Regions from separate parts of the Rhizobium bangladeshense genome, predicted to be linked through region 1. Evidence: predicted binding sites of a transcription regulator. Region 1 holds the regulator's gene; each other region holds the start of a gene.
The links. The regulator LexA, encoded in region 1, represses DNA repair genes until DNA is damaged. The targets are predictions, from matches to a motif close to TGTTCNNNNTGTGTTCNG.
Positions count from the first base shown of each region.

Region 2: a site for LexA is predicted at 2,537-2,554, ahead of J2J98_RS02775 (ATP-dependent helicase). Genes of this name have one in related genera too.
Region 3: a site for LexA is predicted at 2,395-2,412, ahead of J2J98_RS14500 (ribonuclease T2 family protein). Genes of this name have one in related genera too.
Region 4: a site for LexA is predicted at 2,328-2,345, ahead of J2J98_RS04260 (PA0069 family radical SAM protein). Genes of this name have one in related genera too.

Region 1 covers NZ_CP071612.1:2,040,088-2,044,297, reverse strand. The annotation lists gene kdsA (3-deoxy-8-phosphooctulonate synthase) at 77-922, opposite strand; gene J2J98_RS09985 (VOC family protein) at 919-1,815, opposite strand; gene lexA (transcriptional repressor LexA) at 2,015-2,734, shown strand; gene J2J98_RS09975 (ComEC/Rec2 family competence protein) at 2,715-4,210, opposite strand, start outside.
Region 2 covers NZ_CP071612.1:573,322-577,531, reverse strand. The annotation lists gene murA (UDP-N-acetylglucosamine 1-carboxyvinyltransferase) at 1-50, opposite strand, end outside; gene J2J98_RS02805 (hypothetical protein) at 144-338, opposite strand; tRNA gene J2J98_RS02800 (tRNA-Thr) at 495-569, shown strand; gene J2J98_RS02795 (hypothetical protein) at 616-1,008, opposite strand; gene J2J98_RS02790 (DUF982 domain-containing protein) at 1,263-1,505, shown strand; gene J2J98_RS02785 (hypothetical protein) at 1,727-1,990, opposite strand; gene J2J98_RS02780 (hypothetical protein) at 2,233-2,499, shown strand; gene J2J98_RS02775 (ATP-dependent helicase) at 2,602-4,210, shown strand, end outside.
Region 3 covers NZ_CP071612.1:2,974,112-2,978,321, reverse strand. The annotation lists gene caiB (succinate--glutarate CoA-transferase) at 1-249, opposite strand, end outside; gene J2J98_RS14510 (DMT family transporter) at 267-1,223, opposite strand; gene J2J98_RS14505 (alpha/beta fold hydrolase) at 1,220-2,170, opposite strand; gene J2J98_RS14500 (ribonuclease T2 family protein) at 2,428-3,168, shown strand; gene ettA (energy-dependent translational throttle protein EttA) at 3,266-4,210, shown strand, end outside.
Region 4 covers NZ_CP071612.1:886,259-890,468, forward strand. The annotation lists gene J2J98_RS04255 (ribonuclease HII) at 146-835, opposite strand; gene J2J98_RS04260 (PA0069 family radical SAM protein) at 1,102-2,259, opposite strand; gene J2J98_RS04265 (glycosyltransferase family 2 protein) at 2,399-2,917, shown strand; gene J2J98_RS04270 (hypothetical protein) at 3,229-3,555, shown strand; gene moaB (molybdenum cofactor biosynthesis protein B) at 3,602-4,153, opposite strand; gene J2J98_RS04280 (4-(cytidine 5'-diphospho)-2-C-methyl-D-erythritol kinase) at 4,153-4,210, opposite strand, start outside.

The sequences.
Region 1 (4,210 bases):
TACAATGCCGCAATTTCCTGCCTTCGAACGGTATTATGTCGTGGCCTAAACCACGATCATGTCAGCCTGTTGAACGTCAGGCCTTGGCGATTGCGTCGAAGGCAAGCAGCTTCTCAAGCAGGCGCGGCATGTCCCTGAGATAGACCATATTCGGGCCATCGGACGGTGCGTTGTCGGGGTCCTGATGGGTTTCGAGGAAGACGCCGGCAATTCCCGTCGCGACCGCCGCACGCGCCAGCGTTTCCACGAACTCCCGCTGGCCGCCCGAGGAATCGCCCTGCCCGCCCGGCTGGGCAACGGAATGCGTCGCATCGAAGACAACGGGAGCGCCCATCGCCGCCATAATCGGCAGCGAGCGCATGTCGGAGACCAAAGTATTGTAGCCGAAGGAAGCGCCGCGCTCGCACAGCAGCACGTTTGGATTGCCGCTGGCGTTGAGCTTCTTCAGGACGTTCTTCATGTCCCAGGGTGCGAGGAACTGGCCCTTCTTGACATTGACGGCGCGGCCGGTCCTGGCGGCGGCGATCAGAAGGTCGGTCTGGCGGCAGAGGAAAGCCGGGATCTGCAGGACATCGACGATCTTTGCCACCTCCGCGCATTGCTCGGCGGTGTGGACGTCGGTCAAGACGGGAAAGCCGAATTCCTTTTTCAGATCGGCAAAGACCTCCATGCCCTTCTCCAAGCCGATGCCGCGCTCGGCCGAGAGGGAGGTGCGGTTCGCCTTGTCGAAAGAGCTCTTGTAGACGAGGCCTATGCCGAGCTTGCCGCAAAGCTCTTTCAGCGTGCCGGCCACCATGAAGGCATGATCGCGGCTTTCCATCTGGCAGGGGCCGGCGATCAGCGACAGGCGGCCTGTATTGGAAAAGGTGACTTGACCATCGCCTTCGCCGATCTTGACTTCGGAATTCGTATCGGAGCTCATCGTGGTTCCTCGAAGGCAAAGAGCGTGCCCTGGCCGGGCGCGGGCTTCACCAGAATGCGGTTGTTCTTACGCGTATACGTCACCCCGTTAGCAGCCAAATGCGCTTCTGTCACGGCAAGATCGGCGACATTGAAGAGGATTGCCCGGCCGCGCAGTCCTCGCTCGGCGGGTGAGACCGCGGTCTCGAAATAGGCCTCCAGCCCCTCCGGCGTCACCAGGCTGATCCTCGCATTCGAGGCCGCGATATTGACGCCAAACCCGGTTTTCTCGGCTGCCGATTGCGCTGCGGCAAGGCCGACGAAGGCGGCGAAAGCCGCCGGCTCCGGTGCGCAGAGCGCCACCTCAGCAATGCCGGTGACGCCATTGTCATGCCTTTCCAGCGAACCGCGATCGGCCGGCAACGGGTTGACGCGCTCGACGGCAAAGAGAAGCAGATCGGGCGCGCGGAGATCGCCGGCAAAAGCCAGTCTGAAGCTCCCGATGCTCTCGGAACCATCCGGCATTTTCATAGTCCGACTAAACTCCAGCATCTTGCCGGCGCTCGATCCCTTGTCGATGAAACTCTTATGATCGAGCCCGCAATCCCCGGTGCCGAAGGCTATCGCCGAAAGCCCCTCCTCGCCGCAGCGGAAGCGAAAGGCCTGGTTGCGGGCGGTAAAGACGTTACCCTGCCGCGCCGATAGCTCGCTCTCCTCGACGCTCGCTACACCGAGCGGCTCCAGATAGGTCTTGTCGGCAAAGAATACGCAGGCATTCTCCGTGCCGAAGGGGTGGCGCGCATCGGCGGCAACGGTGAAGCCGAGTTTCCCGAGCCTCTCGCGCGCCAGGTCTATATTGACGACAGGCAACACGACATGATCCAGCGGGTGCGGCTTGGCGGAATGGTCTTTCATAATGTCCCTCTCCCTGAAATGGCATGAGATGTGCGACGGCACGCGGTCAATTCAAGGCTTGCGCGCCAAATCCGGCGAATGAAAATAAAAATCTCAACGAGTTGACGGGAAGTTTTACGGAAATTTAGCTACTTGCAGAACACATATGGAACATATAGTGTCTGTTCTGGATTTGTTTCAATCACGGGGTCTGACGTCGATGCTCACGCGCAAACAACAGGAGCTTCTCCTTTTCATTCATGAGCGCATGAAGGAATCCGGCGTTCCTCCCTCTTTCGACGAAATGAAGGATGCTCTGGACCTCGCCTCAAAATCAGGCATCCACCGCCTGATCACGGCGCTAGAGGAACGCGGCTTCATTCGCCGCCTACCGAACCGCGCCCGAGCGCTCGAAGTGATCAAGCTTCCAGAGGCCTATAGCCCCAGTCTTCAACCGCGCCGCGGTTTTTCGCCGAGCGTCATCGAGGGCAGCCTCGGCAAGCCCCAGCCGGTCGCCGCCCCTGCTGCGGCAAAGGCGGTCGCAGACAACGGCAACTCCGTCTCCGTGCCGGTCATGGGACGTATCGCCGCCGGCGTTCCGATTTCGGCGATCCAGAACAACACGCACGACATCGTCGTTCCCGCCGATATGCTTGGCTCCGGTGAGCACTACGCGCTGGAGGTCAAGGGCGATTCGATGATCGACGCCGGCATCTTCGACGGCGATACCGTGATCATCCGTAACGGCAGCACTGCAAGTCCCGGCGATATCGTCGTTGCCCTCGTCGACGACGAGGAAGCAACGCTGAAGCGTTTCCGCCGCAAGGGCGCATCGATCGCCCTGGAAGCCGCCAACCCGGCCTATGAGACCCGCATCTTCGGACCCGACCGCGTCAAGGTGCAGGGCAAGCTGGTCGGCCTCATCCGCCGCTATCACTGACGCTGGACGGGCCGGAATCGGTAAAACTGTTGCTGCGCCAATCATAGGCGCGGTGGCGCATCCATGGCCGCGATAATGCATCGAAGGCCGTCGCGACCTCGAGGCCGCTCTCAGTGAAACGCAATTCGACCGAACCGGTCCTGCGCAGCGTTTCGCCGGTAAACAGCGCCGCACCCGAGCGGCAGCTGGCGAAGCGCAGGCGTACAGACGTCACGACAATATCGCCGGCATCGCAAGCGGGGCCGAGATAGGCGGCATTTTCGATGACGGTCACGATATGACCGTTTGCAAGCTTGGCTATGCACCAGGCTTTCCTGAGGCAGGAAAAGCTTTCCGCCTCAGCGCCGGCCGCGGCCGCCTGCATCGCGATCTTCGCTTCGTTCTGCTGCTCGCGGGAAAGCCTGAGGCGCCTCTCCTTATCCTCCGGGATCGCAGGACTATCCAGCATCCTCGGCGGATTATGCACCGTCAGAACGAGCGCCCTCTGCCACTGATCGAAGATGAAATCCGGCGGCCTTTCGCGATTGGAGGCCATTGCTGCCGGCGTGACGACCGCGACGAGCGCGCCGTCTTCCGAAATCACCAGATCCGCCGGCCGGGATGCCGGCAGAACCACTACTGCAAGCGTCGAGACGGCGATGAGAGCGGTGCCGACCTGGCGCAGCCGCGTCCGCAGCAAGGTCATCAGCAGGAAACCTGCCACGGCCAGCGTGAAATACCAGCTGGGCAATCGACCGACGCCGATATTCCCGCCCCAACCGGATATCGTCTTTGCCACCACGATCACCAGATCGAGGCCGAATCCGACCACCTTCCAAGGCAATATATCAAGCCCGAAAGGCATGAGCAGCATCGCCAACAACCCGGCCGGCATGACGATGAAGGAGATGATCGGCATGGTCGCGAGGTTTGCCGGGAGACCATAGGCCGTCAGGCGATGAAAATGCTCGATCGAAAACAGCGCCGTGGAAAAGCCGCCGATCAGCGAAGTCAGGAAAACGCCGCTGAAAAAGCGTGCGACCGCAGCGGCCAGCAGCAGGGCCGGCATTTTCGGCAGGGCGCTTTCGCCGACGCGCCGTTCCTTCCACAGCTGATAAGCCGATACCAGCGCCAGCGTCGCGGCAAAGGACATTTGAAAACTCGGGCCCAGGACTTCGGAAGGTGAGATCGCAATGATAACAAGCGCGGAAAGAGCGACGTTGCGCAGGCTAATCGACGGCCGGTCGAAGAAGACAGCAATCAGCATAATGGCCATCATGATGAAGGCGCGCTCTGCCGAGACGGCGAAACCCGAGATCAGAAAATAGGCCGTGACGGCGATGAGCGCTCCGGCGGCGGCGAATTTCTTGGTCGGATAGGCCTGAGCGACACCGGGAAAGAGGCTGAGCAGCATCCTAAAGCCGACGAAGAAGATGCCGGCCGACAGAGCCATGTTGAGGCCTGATATAGCGATAATATGGGCAAGGCCTGACTGGC
Region 2 (4,210 bases), 1.5 Mb from region 1:
GGAATGATGCCATTCAGCTCATTACCGCCGACAATTCTGATACGATCCATGTGCGCTTACTTCCTGAAAGTTCTGCCTTGAAAGAAGGGAGTGAGGTGTTTAGGGGATTTATGAAGAGGCTTCAATTCGTCCGGGACGGAACATTACGATTCGTCCATTTTTGCGGCGGGCAACCCATTTGTTTCGTCGGCCTGGCCGGAACGGCGGGCGCGCACCTGTTGCTTGCGTCTCGAGAGATTTTCCCTGAGCTTTTCGGCGGCGCGCTCGCGGCGCAGTTTCGCCTGTGCCTCGATCGCCTCTTTACGGCTCTTCTGGCCGGTTTCGGTCTTGTCGTTCATGTCAACAGAATTAGCCGAATTCGCGCTGATCCAAAAGTCCCTTGCACCTCTATCCACGCGAAGTTGGATTTTGCGGCTTGCGCTTGTCGTCAAGCTGTGGCAATAGCCGCCCCGTTCCCGCAATTGAGCCGCCCGGCTCGCACGGGTCCTGGTCCTGCTGCCGTAGCTCAGTGGTAGAGCACACCCTTGGTAAGGGTGAGGTCGGTGGTTCAATCCCACTCGGCAGCACCAGTTTTCTTCCAGCGATCGACTTTATTTCGTCTGCGCCCGGGAAACCCTAACGGCAAGTGGGAAGCAGTACCCTGCCATGAACGCAATCGGGAATGTCAGTCGCTTCGAGATAGTAGGGCAGGGATGGCGACTCCGCCCAACGCTCAAGCTGCTCAGCGGTTAACTTCGTTGGTACCGCGTTATATATACCCTCGATATACCATTGTTCTAATGTCTGCTCTCTCATCACGCGTGCGCGCAATGCGGCGATATCGATTGCGTGCACAAACTTGCCGACGGCAGTCTGCATATATTCCCGCTGCATTTCAGGGATGACCTCAGTAGAGACGTGCGAGAGCAGCGCCTCGTCAGCAGCCCCCTCTGCGCTGTGGGCGAAAACCGGCATTGCAAGCGCCGCACAGAGAAAAACAGCCTGGATCAATTTTCGATCTAAACCCATCTGACCCCCCTCGGCGTTCCCGGCATGGTAGCGGCAGTAGCGCCCAGCGCCATACAGCTTCTCTGCGACTGCTCAAAATCCCCTGGCGTGCCCCGGACGATCCGCCTCACTCAAGCTGGCATTTCGCCTCATCAACAGCAAACGATTCACCATTGTTGGCGCGAAAAATCGCGCTAGAATGCCTATCATGGCGGCGTCTGTCTAACCGAAGGCGTCGCACCCGTGTTTCTGTCGACAATCGTGGAGGAGTATCGATGGCAACGGAAAAATGGAACGACCCAGTCAAGGTCGGCTTCGAAGGCACCGACCTCAGAACCGTCAATGGGCCGTTCGATGCGTTGAAATGTCTGGCAGATTTCTGGCCGAGTTCGCGCGGGCTTCATTATATCAAAGCCCGTAGCACCTGCCGGGCGGCGCTGGACGGCCGCAAAAGCATGGACGAGGCAAGAGCCGAGTTTCTGGCGGCGGCCGAAGAGGCGAAGCTGAAGCTGCATTGATGCAGCAGGGACGCCTGCGGTTTACAGTTGGTCAGCGAACTGTGCCGCGACGATACATTGTTTAATTTTCGCTTAACCTTGCATCGAGCAGGTGCCGGGTTTTGGAGCAAAGGGCGTTGCGCCTGAGCCAGCTGTTTCGATAGAAAACACGCAGCCATCATGATGATGGTCAGAGGCTCGTCACCGGAAACGCAGGCGAGCCTCGTTCGAGCTGATCGGTTTCAGCAATCCGCGCCGGTCTCATTCTCCATCTCGATATATCCCACACCGATGATCGTGCCGTCGGCCGCGCGGATGAAGGACGGGAGATAGTGCGGCTCCGCCGGCTCGCAGGCGGTCGTCTCGGTATATTCGTTAAGGGCGATCTGATCCTTCGGCAAAGCGGAATAATCCATGCCGGTCTCAAGTGAAGCATTGGCTGAGCCGGCAAAGACGCCGCAGCCGATGATCAGGGTGGACGCCCAGAGGCGAGAAAGCGTCTGCATGATGGTCTCCAGCGTTTCAGATCCGGCATTTCAACCCGTGGGAGGACACTTGGTTCCCTCAGCGCCGCAGCAGGCGACTGCGCACATAGCCTCGGCCGACGATGCGCGCCACTATCTCGGTCGCCCGGTCGACACCGCCGCGCCGGCGCACGAAACCTTCGAGAAGGTGACTGGCAAGCAGCCCTTGGCGAAAGAGGCTGCCCGTTCCATATCTGATGGCAGTCTGAGAAGGGATGACGATGATGAAAGCGTTTCTGCCCGCCTTGTTTGCAGCGGCATTGCTGGCCGGCTGCTCCTCGGCCGATACGGCCGCGCTCGAACCCATTCCCGGCAGCATCACCTATGGCGGCCAACCGCGAACCAAGCTCAGCAAATCGCCGGTCGGCAGCGTCGTCTACAACCAGTTCTACAATGAGACGGGCCAGCGTGTGGAGGAAACCTATATTCTCCAGCCCGACCGCAGCCTGAAGCTAGTGCGGCGCGAGGTGGGACCGGATTTCCCCGATTGAGGATCGCCGCGCTGCAGACTTGACAGCGGCTGAAATCGCGAACATTCAAGGAACATCTAATCTTCTCGCACTGATTCTGCGGGAGCCCGACCGGACGGCTGGATGTATCTCGAAAAGCTCAATCCGCAGCAGCGCATGGCCGTGGAGCATGGCACGCTCACCGACGGCAGCCATATTGCCGGACCGCTGCTGGTCATTGCCGGCGCCGGCTCCGGCAAGACGAACACGCTGGCGCATCGGGTCGCCCACCTGATCGTCAAGGGCGCCGACCCCCGCCGCATCCTGCTGATGACCTTCTCGCGGAGGGCTGCCGCCGAGATGGCGCGGCGCGTCGAGCGCATCTGCCGCGACGTGTTGGGTTCGAATGCCGGCGTTATGGCCGATGCGCTGTCCTGGTCCGGCACCTTCCACGGCATCGGCGCGCGGCTGCTGCGCGATTATGCGCAGCAGATCGGCCTCGATGCTGATTTCACCATTCACGACCGGGAAGACAGCGCCGATCTGATGAACCTCATCCGGCACGATCTCGGCTTCTCGAAGACGGAAAGCCGCTTTCCCGCCAAGGGCACATGCCTTGCCATCTATTCCCGGGCGGTGAATTCGGAGACCGCGCTCGACCAGGTGCTGCGCGACGCCTTTCCCTGGTGCGCGGCGTGGGAGAAACAGCTGCGCGAGCTTTTCGCCTGTTATGTCGAGGCGAAGCAGGCTCAGAACGTGCTCGATTACGACGACCTGCTGCTCTACTGGGCGCAGATGGTGGGCGAGAGCGTGATCGCCGAGGATATCGGCAGCCGCTTCGACCATGTGCTCGTCGACGAATATCAGGACACGAACCGGCTGCAGGCCTCGATCCTCCTGGCGCTGAAGCCCCAGGGACAGGGGCTGACCGTCGTCGGCGACGATGCGCAGTCGATCTATTCCTTCCGGGCGGCGACGGTGCGCAATATCCTTGATTTTCCCGCCGCCTTCAGCCCGGCCGCCAATATCGTCACCCTCGATCGCAACTACCGCTCGACGCAGCCGATCCTGGCGGCGGCCAATGCGGTGATTGATCTCGCCTCGGAGCGCTTCACCAAGAATCTCTGGACGGAGCGGCAGTCGGCGGAGCGGCCGCGCCTCGTTTCGGTGCGCGACGAGGCCGAGCAGGCTCGTTATGTCGCCGACAAGGTGCTCGACAATCGCGAGGAAGGCCTCAAGCTCAAGCAGCAGGCTGTGCTCTTCCGCACCGCCCATCACAGCGGGCCGCTGGAGGTGGAACTGACCCGGCGCAACATTCCCTTCGTCAAGTTCGGCGGCTTGAAGTTTCTCGACAGCGCTCATGTGAAGGACATGCTGGCCGCCCTGCGCTTTGCGCAGAATCCGCGCGACCGGGTGGCGGGCTTCCGGCTGATGCAGATCCTGCCGGGCGTCGGCCCGTCGACGGCGCAGAAGGCGCTCGATCTGATGGCGGAGGTTGCGAGCCCGTTGTCTGCTCTGGCATCTATGCCGGCGCCGCCGCGCTCCGGCGAGGACTGGACGGCCTTCGTTTCGATGCTGCAGGAGCTGAAATCCGGCAAGGCCGGTTGGCCGGCGGAAATCGGGCTGGCGCGGCAATGGTATGCGCCGCATCTGGAACGGCTGCATGAAGATGCGGCCACGCGGCAGGCCGATCTGCTGCAGCTCGAACAGATCGCCGGGGGTTATGCCTCACGCGAGCGTTTCCTCACCGAGC
Region 3 (4,210 bases), 930 kb from region 1:
GGTGATGGAGCGTTTGCCGCGGTTGGCAGCGTGGTAATAGGCGGCCGAGAGATTTTCGCCGTCGGCAGCTTCGACGAAGGGCGGGCCCCATTGGCGCGTATCATCGCCGCCGTCGGGATTTTCGATCTTGATCACGTCGGCGCCGAGATCGGCGAGCATCTGTCCCGCCCAGGGGCCGGCCAGCACGCGGGCAAGCTCGATCACCCGGATGCCGGCAAGCGGCGGCTGTTTCGTCGCGGTCTCGATCATGTTCCTCCCGTCAATGTCTAAGGCGCCAGCGTCACCTCAGATGTATCGGATACGGGCTTTGAAGCAAAGCGGCGCTCACGCCAGAGGATGTACAAGCCCGACACCATGATGATCGTGATGCCGAGCCATTTGACTGCATCCGGAAAGTCGCCGAAGACCAGCCAGGCGAAGATCGTTGCCGAGACGATTTCGAAATATTGCAGCGGCGCCAGCGTCGACGCCGGTGCAGCGCGATAGGCGTAGACGCCGAGGATCCCGGCTATGGCGGCCGTGGCCCCTACGCCAGCGACGTAGAACCACGCGCTGCCCGCAGGCATGACGGGATCGAAGAGATCGGAGCCGCTTCCTTCGCCGACAAAAAGCAGGAGGACGCAGAAGAGCAAGCCCCAGATGCCCATCTGGAACTGCATCGACCAGGGGTCCTCCCTGTGTGAGAGGACGCGGGTCATCAACACGAAGATCGCAACGCAGAGCGCGCTGACAACGGGCAGGAGCGCGACATAGCCGACCTCCTCGAAGCTCGGCTGGATGATCAGCATCGCCCCGAAGAAGCCGACGCCGCAGGCGGTATAGCGCCGCCATCCGATCGTCTCCTTGAGGAAAATGCCGCCGAGGACCGTCACGATGATCGGCTCGATGAAGAAGATCGCGATCGCGTCGGCGACCGCCATGTATTTCAGCGTGGTTACGAACGAGATCATCGAGACTGTGATGATGAAGCCGCGGATGGCGTGGAACAGGCTCTGGCGCCACGAGAAGTCCCTAAATCTGCGCCGCCATAGCACGATCGGCAGCATGCAGAGCGCCTGCACGACGAAGCGGCCGGCGGTGATCTCGGCGGACGGGACTGTGACGACGGCGAGCTTGGAGAAGATATCAATGAGCGGCGAGACCATCACCGACAGAAACATCAGCACGAGCCCCGTCGTCACCTCGGAGGCAGACGAAGCGGTGCGGGCGGAGGGGCTGCTCATGATGGATTCTCTCTGGCTCGGAATATTGCGGGTGCCGCGTCGCACCAGTCCGCGAAGGCTGCGATCGCCGCGTCGGCGCCAATTTCGTTCAGCGTTTCATGCCGCATGCCCTGATATATCACGGTGGTGATCCGAGAGAAGCCCTTGGCTTTCAAATGGTTTGACAGCCAGAGCACGGCTTTTCCACGCTCCGTCGCGGGATCTTCGGCGCCGCCGACGAGATGGATCGGCATATCACGCGGCAGCCGGTCCACATGGAGTTTCTGCGGCGCGCGAAAGGTCAGCTCGAAGAGGTCGAGCCAGAGCGAGACCGATGCGTCGAAGCCGCAGAGCGGATCGGCGATATATTTGTCGACGTCATCGGCGCGATGCGACAGCCAGTCGAACGCCGTGCGGCCTTCCGGGATCGATTTTCCCCAAGCTCCGAAGGTGAGCTTCGGCAATAGGCCACTCGGTACGTCTGACCCCTTCAGCATCCGTTCGGCAAGCAGGATCGCCTGGGCAGCTCGGCCGGCAAGGCCGACAGCGAAATTCGAATTCCAGACGGCGACGGCGTCGAAGTCGGCCGGAGCGGTGACGATGGCATTGAGCGCGATGAGGCCACCCATCGAATGGCCGAAGAGGATCACCTTCAGGCCGGGATGGCGCGAGGCCGCATGGGCGCGCATGGCAATGACGTCGCCGATCACCCGTTCGACGCCATTCCGGCCGGCAAAGCGTCCGATCGGCGCGTCGGGTGCCATCGTCTCGCCGTGGCCGCGGTGATCATGGGCATAGACGTGATAGCCGCGCGCCGCCATCGCCTCGGCAAAGCGGCCGTACCGCTTCGAGTGCTCCGCTAAGCCATGCGATATCAACAGGATGCCGCGTGCCGGACCGGCGGCCTCGGCATGGTGATAGGCCAGCGACGCTTCCCCTATTGCGAGCCTTCGCGTATCAGAAAACATCCGGATCCTCCCTGCCGCAGCAGAGCAGATCGCTACTGCATAATTCCTTAAAGCGGAATCGATTTAAGGAATTATGCAGTAGCTCCAGGCGCGATAGTGTTCTTTGCGCGGCTTCGAACATGACGTGCCATGAACCACCGCATCTTTTCCGGAAATATACAGCTGACATAAATTCTGAATGTGTTTCGATTCAGGGTTGCTGTCGTTTACTCTTTGTGCTTATCTGTTCCCGCATTGTTCTTCTTTTGGGGGTTGAAATGAGCAGCATGCAGTTGCGTACCTTTACGTTCGCCGTATCGATGGTCCTTGCTGGCGCTGCCACGGCGCAGGAGACCGACGGCCGTACCCGTTTCATTCTTGCCGCGAGCTGGCAGCCCGCTTTCTGCCAGACGAACCAGAAGAAAGCCGAATGCGCCAGCCAGACCGGCGAGCGCCATGACGCGACCAATTTCTCGCTGCACGGCCTCTGGCCGATGCGGCAGGACTATTGCGGCGTCAGCGACGACCAGAAGGCCGCCGACAAAGACGGCAAGTGGGATGCATTGCCAGCGGTCGCTGTTTCGGCCGAGACGCAGGCAGCGCTTGCAAAGGCGATGCCGGGCACGCAGTCCGGCCTCGAGCGGCACGAGTGGATAAAGCATGGCACCTGCACGAAAATGAGCGTGGAAGACTATTTCGGCGTCAGCGTCCGTCTCGTGGATGCGCTCAACGCATCGGCCGTGCGCGATCTCTTTGCCGCCAATATCGGCAAGACGGTCAAGGCCGAGGCGATCAAGGCGGCTTTCGACAAGAGTTTCGGGCCCGGTGCGGGTGACCGCGTCAAGATGAGCTGCCGGCGAGCCGGCAATGTCAGAATGATCAGTGAGCTGACGATCGGCCTGTCTGCGGATGCCGGAACGGCATCGGGGAAAAACGCGAGCCTTGCCGATCTGATCCGGGGGGCGGGAAAAACCTCCTTCGGCTGTGACGAGGGCGTTGTCGATGCGGCGGGCTTTTGACCGGAATCCTGCGTAACCGGGTTTCGGCGTTGCTCACAGGCGCTGTTTCGCCTACATAGCGGCACGAAACGAAGTTTCCCGCCCGGAGCAGCGCAGCATGGCACGTCAATTCATCTATCATATGTCCGGCCTCAACAAGGCCTATGGCAACAAGAAGATCCTGGAGAACATCCACCTTTCCTTCTACCCGGATGCCAAGATCGGCATCCTCGGCCCGAACGGCGCCGGTAAGTCCACCGTGCTGCGCATCATTGCCGGCAAGGACAAGGAATATACCGGCGAAGCCTGGCTCGCCGAGGGTGCCACGGTCGGCTATCTCGAACAGGAGCCGCAGCTCGATTCCGCCAAGACCGTGTTCGAGAACGTCATGGAGGGCGTTGCCTCGAAGACCGCGATCGTTGATCGCTACAACGAATTGATGATGAACTATTCCGACGAGACGGCGGAAGAAGGCGCCAAGCTTCAGGACATCATCGACAGCCAGAACCTCTGGGATCTGGAAAGCCAGGTCGAGATGGCGATGGAAGCCCTGCGCTGCCCGCCGCGCGACGCCGATGTCACCACTCTTTCCGGTGGTGAGCGGCGCCGCGTCGCGCTCTGCCGCCTGCTTCTGTCGCAGCCGGACCTGCTGCTGCTCGACGAACCGACCAACCATCTGGATGCCGAAACCATCGCCTGGCTCGAAAAGCACCTGCGCGACTACCCCGGCGCCGTGATGATGATCACTCACGACCGTTACTTCCTGGACAACGTCACCGGCTGGATTCTCGAACTCGACCGCGGCCGCGGCATCCCTTACGAGGGCAATTACTCGGCGTACCTGCTGGCTAAGGCCAAGCGCATGGCGCAGGAAAATCGCGAGGAAGCATCACGCCAGAAGGCGATCAGCCGCGAGCAGGAATGGATTGCTTCCAGCCCGAAGGCTCGTCAGGCCAAGTCCAAGGCGCGCATCAAGTCCTACGAGCAGCTGGTGGAGGCCGCCGAGAAGCAGCGTCCCGGCGACGCGCAGATCATCATTCCGGTCAGCGAGCGCCTCGGCCAG
Region 4 (4,210 bases), 1.2 Mb from region 1:
TCCCTGTCGCCCGCTCCGTTTTACGCTCGCTCTCGTCTGACAGCCGAGCGCTCTCCGATCCGATAGAGAGAGGTGTCGAACGCAATGACGGCCGGATGAGCGGCAGCTTGGCGGTTCAGAGACCTAGGCGTTTCGTTTTGAGCACCTATTCCGATAGCAGTTCGTCCATCTCAGGCTCGTCACCATCCTTCCGCAATGGCCGGAAACTCATCCGGTGCAGCGAGCAGGGGCCGTGCCTCTCTATGCCGGCGCGGTGCTGCGCCGTACCGTAACCGGCATGTGCGGCAAAACCGTAATCGGGAAATACATGATGCGCTCTTGCCATCATTCGGTCGCGCGTCACCTTGGCGACGATCGAGGCGGCGGCGATCGAGACCGAGCGGGCATCGCCCTTGACCACGGCCTGTCCTGGGCAATCGAGGCCTGGCGGCACATCGAGCCCATCGGTCAACACGTAACTGGCGGGAACGGCGAGGCTGCATATGGCGCGACGCATCGCGTCCAGGCTTGCCTTGCGAATGTCCGTCTCGTCGATGCGGGTCGAGCTGGAGGAGGCGATCGAGACAGTCGCAGTTGCCAGGATCTGGGCGAACAGTTCCTCGCGCCGCTGCGCCGAGAGCTGCTTGGAATCGTTAAGCCCCTCGGGAATGCGCTTCGGATCAAGAATGACGGCGGCGGCTACAACGGGTCCGGCCAGTGGCCCGCGGCCTGCCTCGTCGGCGCCGGCCACCGGCCAGTGGCCGGCCTTGCGAGCTTTGAGCTCGAGCTTGAAATCCGGCACGAGAGGGACCGTGTCGAAAAGCAGGGGAGAATCGGGTGGCGTGCGACGTTTCATGCGGCTGAACCTCGCACGCCAACCCGATTTCCCGCAAGTCCCCGGATCAGGGCGGCAGCCGGGGACCGTCCGGCGGATGGTGGCGGTCAGTGCCATCCGCGGGAATTGCGATCGAGGCTCGAAAACAGGGCGGTTTGTCGAGCAGCCGATACGCAAGCTGAAAGCAATTCCGAAAAGTTTGGAGCGGATTCCGTCCGGAATTGCACAAAACGTCAGTCATGATTCCGGGAACTGCCGGCCCCCGGCACTCGGTTGAAAACTGAAGGCTAGAGCAGCGACAGCTGCACGCCGCTGCCATCAGGTGGCACGAACAGATCGTCGCGCAGAGGCACGCTGCGTCGCGTCAGCTCGAAGCGTCGTGCCGCCATTTCGAAACGCCGTGCGATCTGCCAGGCATAGGGGCCGGCGCCCTTCATGCGCTTGCCGAATTCGGCGTCGTAATCCTTGCCGCCGCGCATCGAGCGCACCAGCGACATCACATGCCGGTAGCGATCGGGATAATGCTGCAGCAGCCAGTCGCGAAAGAGCGGGCTGACCTCGAGCGGCAGCCGCAGAATGACATAGCTCGCCTCGGCAGCGCCGGCAGCCTTCGCCGATTCGAGGATGCGCTCCAGCTCGTGATCGTTCAGCGCCGGGATCAGCGGCGCGGCCATGACGGCAGTCTGGATGCCTGCCTCCGAAAGCGCGTGAATCGTCTCCAGCCTTCGCGGTGGCGTGGCGGCGCGCGGCTCCATCGCCCGGGCAAGCTTGCGGTCGAGCGTTGTGACCGAGATGCCGACGCGCACCAGATTCTTACTGGCCATCTCCTGCAGAATGTCGAGATCGCGCAGGATCATCGCCGATTTGGTGACGATCGAAACCGGATGGTTCGCCTTGTTCAGCACCTCGAGGATGCCGCGCATGATGCGCCACTCCTTCTCGATCGGCTGATAGGGATCGGTATTCGTGCCGATCGCGATCACCCGCACCTTATAGCCAGGCTTGGCGAGCTCCCGCTCCAGCAGTTTCGCCGCGTCGGGCTTGGCGAAGAGCTTCGTCTCGAAATCAAGCCCTGCCGAGAGCCCCATATAGGCGTGCGTCGGCCGGGCGAAGCAATAGATGCAGCCGTGCTCGCAGCCGCGATATGGATTGATCGAGCGGTCGAAGGAAATGTCCGGCGATTCGTTGCGGGTGATCGCCGTGCGCGGTTTTTCGACCTGCACCTCGGTCTTGAACGGCGGCAGCTCCTCCAGCGTCTGCCAGCCATCGTCGAACGTCTCCCGCTGCAGCGCTTCGAAACGGCCCGTCGGATTCAGTCCCGCCCCACGCCCGCGTCGCCGATCGCCTTCGATCCTGAGGCCAGAGGATACGATCATTGCATCGGCAATATCTGCCGTATTGGCAGGCGCGAATGCGGCCTGCCCTGCCAGGGACTGCTCTCTCATCGGATTCTCCCGCGGCGGAAAGCCTTTGCCTCCGCCCGTTTTGATGATTAAATTCCTATCGGCAAAAAGAGAACAATGCAAGAACAAAATGAGGAAAAGGGTGCTGGCAAATAATTGTGCGGCGCATTATGAATAATCGATGTTGACGGTTGTTCTCGAGTGCCAGGATCAGGAATCCGAACTGGCGCAGACTTTATCGATATTGGTGGCAGGCGCGGTGGAAGGGCTCGTCAGCGATGTGATCGTGCTCGACCACGGTTCACGCGACGGCACGTCGCGGGTCGCCGACGCCGCCGGCTGCCGTTTCCATTCCCAATGGGATATCAAAGATGTCGTCCGCTCGGCCCGTGGCGAGTGGCTGCTCTTCGTCGAGCCGGGGGCAAGGCCGCAGGCCGGCTGGATCGATGAAATCGCCGAATATATCGCGCTGAACAAGACGCCGGCGCGCTTTACCGCATCGCGCGGCTACCGACGCCCCTTCTTCCAGCGCGTCGCTCGCGCCCGGCCGCCGCTGGAACTAGGGCTGTTGATGCCGAAGAGCCAGGCGCTCGCGACCGCCAGAAGCGGGATGCCTCTTGCCGACTTCGTCAAGGGCCAGAAGCCGCGCAAACTCTCCAGCGAACTCATTCCCTCCTGGGTCGCGCGCGCTGCGCGGTAACAACTCGACTTCCGCGACCAGGTCTTCGTCTGCTTCCTCTACGCCAATGGCCGCCTCTCACCCTAGCCCTCTCCCAGTACAACCGGGCGAGGGACGTCCCCTGCGAAAGGTCGGAGAGGGACGGAGAGGTCGCGGCATATGCCCTTGCCGCGTAAAGATGGCGCCCCATCGGATTTGGCGCTATAATTCGCTTATGGCGCCGTCGAAGCGCCTCGCTTCGCAAACGGACGCCATGGAATGCCGGTGAACGGCAGAACAGGTCGGCGAAAATCTCCTCTTCTGCCGGGTTCCCGGCGAAAAGGAGGTGCGTCATGCGACGGGGTATGATCTGTGGCCTGTTGGCCGTCATATTGCCGACACTGGTGATCGCGCATCCGCATTCGGCAGCATCGCAGGCGATGCTCAGTTGCGCAGGCCGATCCGACGTCGTCAAATTCCTGGACAAGAATTTCGCTGAGAAGCTGACGGCGGTCGGGCTTGTCAACCAGAACGCCGTTCTCGAGGTCTATGCCGCAAAAAGCGGAACCTGGACGCTCGTCGTCACGGATGTTCAAGGCATAAGTTGCATTCTGCTGTCGGGTGACAGCTGGGATTCGATGCCGGCCCTGTCGGGTATCGCCACAACGCATCGGCGCTGAAAATTCCGATCGACATTTGGACTGCATTTCTCGCGGCAGCAGCAGTCTATTTCTTCGCGCCGCGTTTCAGGTGCTCGTCTAGGCGCGGCATGATCTCGACGAAATTGCACGGCACGCTGCGATAATCGAGTTGCGCTTTCAGAATGCCGTCCCAGGCATCCCGGCAGGCGCCGGGCGAGCCCGGCAGCGCAAAGATGAAGGTCGAGTTGGCAACACCTGCCGTAGCGCGCGACTGGATCGTCGCCGTGCCGATCTTCTCATAGGAGATGCGGTGGAAGACGGCGGAAAAGCCGTCCATGCGCTTTTCGAACAGCGGCTCCAGGGCCTCGGGCGTCACATCGCGCCCGGTGAAGCCGGTTCCGCCTGAGGTGATGACGACGTCGATCTCGTCCCGCTCGGTCCAGGCCTTGACGCTTGCGGCGATCTTCTCCCGGTCGTCGGGCACGATCGCCCGCTCGACCAGCTTGTGGCCCGCCTCGGTGATCCGCGCCGCCAGCGTATCGCCCGACTTGTCCGTCTCGGGCGTGCGCGTATCGGAGACGGTGAGAACCGCAATGCCGATGGCGATAAAGGGCCGTTTTTCGTCCAAACCTGCCATCAGATGCCTCCCGAAACTGTTTGCGTCGCCTGGAAATACCAGTCTGGCCGCGCCTCG